One region of the Streptomyces sp. NPDC017246 genome, then DNA from elsewhere that is predicted to be linked to it. Evidence: riboswitches for the same ligand, from Rfam matches in the RefSeq annotation. Region 1 holds a riboswitch; the other holds the start of a gene.
What was found. A riboswitch is a leader RNA that binds a small molecule or an ion and turns the genes downstream of it on or off. The one in region 1 is predicted to bind cyclic di-AMP.

Region 1 (2,195 bases):
CTGCTCGCGGGCAGGCTCACCCGCGCCACGGAGTGGCTGGCCGGGCGTCCCGAGAGCGACGGACTGCCGCTCGGCTACTTCGGCGCGAGTACGGGAGCGGCCGCCGCGCTGTGGGCGGCGGGCGATCCCGACTCCTCCGTGGCCGCCGTCGTCTCACGCGGTGGCCGGCCGGACCTCGCGGCGGACCACCTGGCCCGGGTGACGGCGCCCACGCTTCTGGTGGTGGGAGGCAGGGACGCGCTGGTCCTGGACCTCAACCGGCGGGCCCGGTCGCTGCTGCGCAGCGAGAGCCGGCTGGCCGTCGTGGACGGCGCCACCCATCTCTTCGAGGAGCCGGGTGCCCTGGATGAGGTGGCGGAGCTCGCCACCTCCTGGTTCACCGGGCACTTCCGGGGTCAGTAGGCCCCGTTGACGTTGTCGATCGAGCCGTAGCGGTCGGCCGCGTAGTTGCAGGCGGCGGTGATGTTGGCGACCGGGTCGAAGAGGTCCATCGACGTGCCGGGCACGTGGTAGGCCTGGAAGGTCGGCTCGATGACCTGGAGGAGACCCTTCGAGGGGGTGCCCGCCACGGCGTTGGAGTCCCAGAGGTTGATGGCCTGGGGGTTTCCGGAGGACTCGCGCATGATGTTGCGGTGGATCCCCTCGTAGGAGCCGGGGATGCCGTGCTGGGCCATGATGGCCAGCGACTCCTGGATCCAGCCGTCGAGGTTGTTGGCGTACTGCGTGGCGGCGACGGGAGCGGCCTGGACCGGAGCGGCCGCGGCGGGAGCGGCGGCGGAGGCGCCGGTGTCGGTGGCGACGCCGGGGGACGCGCTGCGGTGCTCGGAGCGGCTCGCCCGATCGGTCGTGGAGGTCTTCTCGGTGGCGGTCTTGGCAACTGTCCTGGGGGCCTTCTTCGCCTGCGCGGGGGCGGCCTTCACGGAGCCCGGACGAAGCGTCAGTTCAAGACCCGGGTGAATAAGTGACGGATTGTCACCCACCGCGCTCTTGTTGGCTCGGTAAAGACCCTTCCAGCCGCCCTGAATTCCCTTCTTCTGGGCGATCAGGGAAAGGGAGTCACCGCTGACGACCGTGTAGGAGCGTGCGGCGGCCGGGGCTGCGGGAGCCTTGGTGACGGTCGCCGCGGCGATCGGAGCCGCGGGGGCGGCAGCGGCGCGGGCGGCGATTTCCGGGGCGCCGGACACGGGCGCGGCGCCGGCCACGGCCGGGGCGATCAGCGGGAGGGCAAGGGCGGCTCCACCCGTTCCGACCAGCGCGAGTCCACGGGAGACGGGACGGAGTCGGGGGCGGCGGTGCTTACCGTGAGCAGGCATGACGGATTCCTCTCCGGCGCCTTCGGGGTGAGCTGTCGGGTTCGGACTGGAGATGTCCGGCCGCGCGCACGCGGCTTCACCCCGAGCCGTTCCGGAAATCCGGGCCGGCGTATTCGTGGGTCCCCCGCTCCTGCCGTCGGGTGAAAGGGAGGTATTTCGAGTGGTGGCAGGATTCGGCGGTCCACTCGAATGGAGGTGACCGTAGGCCAGTAATGCGACGGAGAACAAGAGCGGGAGTGCTCTCCGCCCTCGAAATGGATCACGGAATTCATCGAATTCAAGATCGAACGAATCTCCGGCCCGCCGAACTTCCTTGCGCCGCCCGGCATGCGCGGGCTCCGGTCACCGGGGCGTCTCCGGGAGAGTGAGTCGCGTCACCAGGTACCCAATGTCCGAATTCGCACTGTAATTCTGAAAATAGGTAAGTGGGCTGAAAAGGGTCGGTCGAATGGGTGTGCACTCAAGGGCAAAAGTCGCAAAACCGACATTCGTCCTGAAAGATGGAGTGACCCCGACCGAGGAGCCGCCCGGATGTCTCCCCCCGCCTCCCTGCTGAACCCCGACACTCTCGACCGCGAGGCCGCGGCGCTCTACGAAAGCGCCACCTGGCAGCGGATCGTCACGGACTGGACCCCCGCACCCGTCCCCTCTCCCGCCCACGTGCCTCCTCCCGTCCACGTGCCCGCCCCGGCACCTGCCGACGTGCCGGACACGGAGAGCTGGAGAGACCTCCTCTCCGTGCCGGTGGACCGGCTCGTCGCCGAGGCGCTCGACGCGCTTCCGCCGCCCCTGCCCGGCGAGCGTCGGCTCCCGGGCCGGATCGGTGCCGCCCTGCCCGACCGGCTGCACACCTGGCGCCGCATCGGCCAGCCCGGGCTGAGA
Region 2 (2,195 bases), on a different contig from region 1:
AAAAAGGACCCAAGGGCATGCATCTGGGGACGAAGGCCCCCGGAACTACTGGACAGTAACCACAAAGACCCCGGAAATGGGGAACCCCGGCCCGGCGCGCACGGGGGAAGGGCGCGCCGGGTCGGGGTGGTCACCGCGGGAGGGTCGGAGGGGTCGCGCGAGCCGCCGGACTCACGCGATCCGCCGGGCCTACTTCAGGTGAAGCTGCTGGCCCGGGTAGATGAGGTCGGCGTTCTCGACGACGTCCTTGTTCAGCTCGAAGAGCTTGGCCCAGCCGCCCTTGACGCCCTGCGCCTGAGCGATCTTGCTGAGGGTGTCGCCGGCGACGACCTTGTACTCGCCGTCACCCTTCTTGACCTTCTTGCCGGTCGGGGTGGTGACCGTCTTCTTGGCGGCGGCCTTCGGCGCGGCCTGCGGCTGCGCGGCCTTCTTCGGGGCCTGGCGCTGCTCGCTGCGGGTGGTCGGCTGCTCGGCCTTCCGCTCCTGCTGCTGGGGGGCGCTCTGCTGGGGGGCGCTCTCGGCGGCGCCGCCGTCGTAGGAGGCACCGGAGAGACCCACGCCACAGGACGGCCAGGCGCCCTTGCCCTGGCCCGCGAGGACCTTCTCGGCGATGGCGATCTGCTGGGACTTCGACGCCTGGTTGGCGGTCGAGGCGTAGGCGGTGCCGCCGTACGCGGCCCAGGTGGAGGCCGAGAACTGCAGGCCGCCGTAGTAGCCGTTGCCCGTGTTGATGGACCAGTTGCCGCCGGACTCGCACGCGGCGACGGTGTCCCACTCGGAGACCGTGGCGGCCGAGGCGGTGCCCGCTGTCATCAGCGGGGCGGCCACGGCGACACCGGTGACGCCGACGAGCGTGACGACCTGGGTGGCCTTGGAGGGACGGCGGTGTTTGCCCTTACCGGAAAACAGCATGGAGATTCTCCTCACCGACGCCTGTGAGGTGAGCTGTCGGGTTCGGGCCGGAAGAGTTGCCCGGCCGCGTGTCCTAGCACGCGGCTTCACCCCAAGCCGGTCATCGGCCGTCTGTCTCAACGGCCGGGCCCGGCACTTACCTTGGGTCCCCCACTCCTGCCTTCGGCGCTTACGCGACGACTGTTCCCATCGGCCGACGGCAGGATTCGGCGTTTCGGTCGACGGGGCCCGCGGTGGCGAGCGGTGATGACCGTAGACACAGACCCACCGGAAGTTCAAAGAGGCGTATTGCGGAAATATCGCCCCTACTTGCCTTCCGGCGGGGGGTGTTTATGCAGGTGGGAGGTGACGGGAGCAAAGTTTGCGGGCGTGACACGCCAGTTGGGGCGAAGAGACCCATGTCTCACTTGCCCAGAACCGGACATTCAACCCCGAATCACTTCGCCTCGGTCAGCGAACCGTTCGTCAGGTCAAGGCTCTGACCAGGGAGGATGAGGTCCGGGTCGACGCCCACGGTCTTCTTGTTGGCGTCGTAGAGCGCGGTCCAGCCGCCGGGGAGTTCGTTCTGCTGTGCAATGTCGGACAGGCTGTCGCCCGGCTGCACCGTATACGGGTCCGACTTGCCCTGACTGTCCGTTGCGTCCGCATTCTTCGCTTCGTCAGCCACCGGCGTCACGTCGGGGTTTTCCGCGAGGTTGTCCTTGCCCGAGGCATGTCTACCGGATTCGGTAGAGCTGTCCTTCTTGTCGGTTTCCTCCGGAGCGGCGTCACCCCGGTGCTTACCGGTGCCGGGCGTGGCCGACGTCTCGTCACCCTCGGGCGTACCGGGCGTAAGGGACGTATCGGGCGTGCTAGGGGTGGTCGGAACCGTCGGGTCGGACGGGTCCGTCGGCGCGGAGGGACTCACCGGGGCCGTCGGCGAGACGGGGGTGGTGGGCGCGGTCGGCGACGCGGGCGCGGTCGGCGAGACCGGCCCCTTGGCCTTCCCGGCGGCCTCGTCGGCCTCTGTGGGGCTCTTGGAGGCCTCGGAGACGCCCGTGTTCCAGCTCGACTCGGGGACGGGGACCGCGGGGGTCGTGGGGACGGAGGTCGGACCCGGGTCCACCCCGGTGCCCTTCCCGTCGTTCTTCAGGCCGGCGATCGGCGCACAGGTGGCCCACTCGGTGCTGCCCTTGGCGAAGGCCTTCTCGGCCACCGCGATCTGCTGGGCGCGGCTGGCCAGGTCGGCGCTGGGCGCGTAGGCGAGGCCGCCGTTGCGCTCCCAGCTGTCCTGGGTGAACTGG

Region 2: another riboswitch for cyclic di-AMP. It lies ahead of ACH4MY_RS19890 (transglycosylase family protein); the one in region 1 lies ahead of ACH4MY_RS27630 (transglycosylase SLT domain-containing protein).

Annotation. Positions count from the first base shown of each region.
Region 1 covers NZ_JBIRMW010000013.1:160,310-162,504, reverse strand. The annotation lists gene ACH4MY_RS27635 (alpha/beta family hydrolase) at 1-402, shown strand, start outside; gene ACH4MY_RS27630 (transglycosylase SLT domain-containing protein) at 396-1,313, opposite strand; cyclic di-AMP (ydaO/yuaA leader) riboswitch at 1,318-1,502, opposite strand; gene ACH4MY_RS27625 (hypothetical protein) at 1,845-2,195, shown strand, end outside.
Region 2 covers NZ_JBIRMW010000008.1:56,682-58,876, forward strand. The annotation lists gene ACH4MY_RS19890 (transglycosylase family protein) at 190-912, opposite strand; cyclic di-AMP (ydaO/yuaA leader) riboswitch at 916-1,090, opposite strand; gene ACH4MY_RS19895 (transglycosylase family protein) at 1,349-2,195, opposite strand, start outside.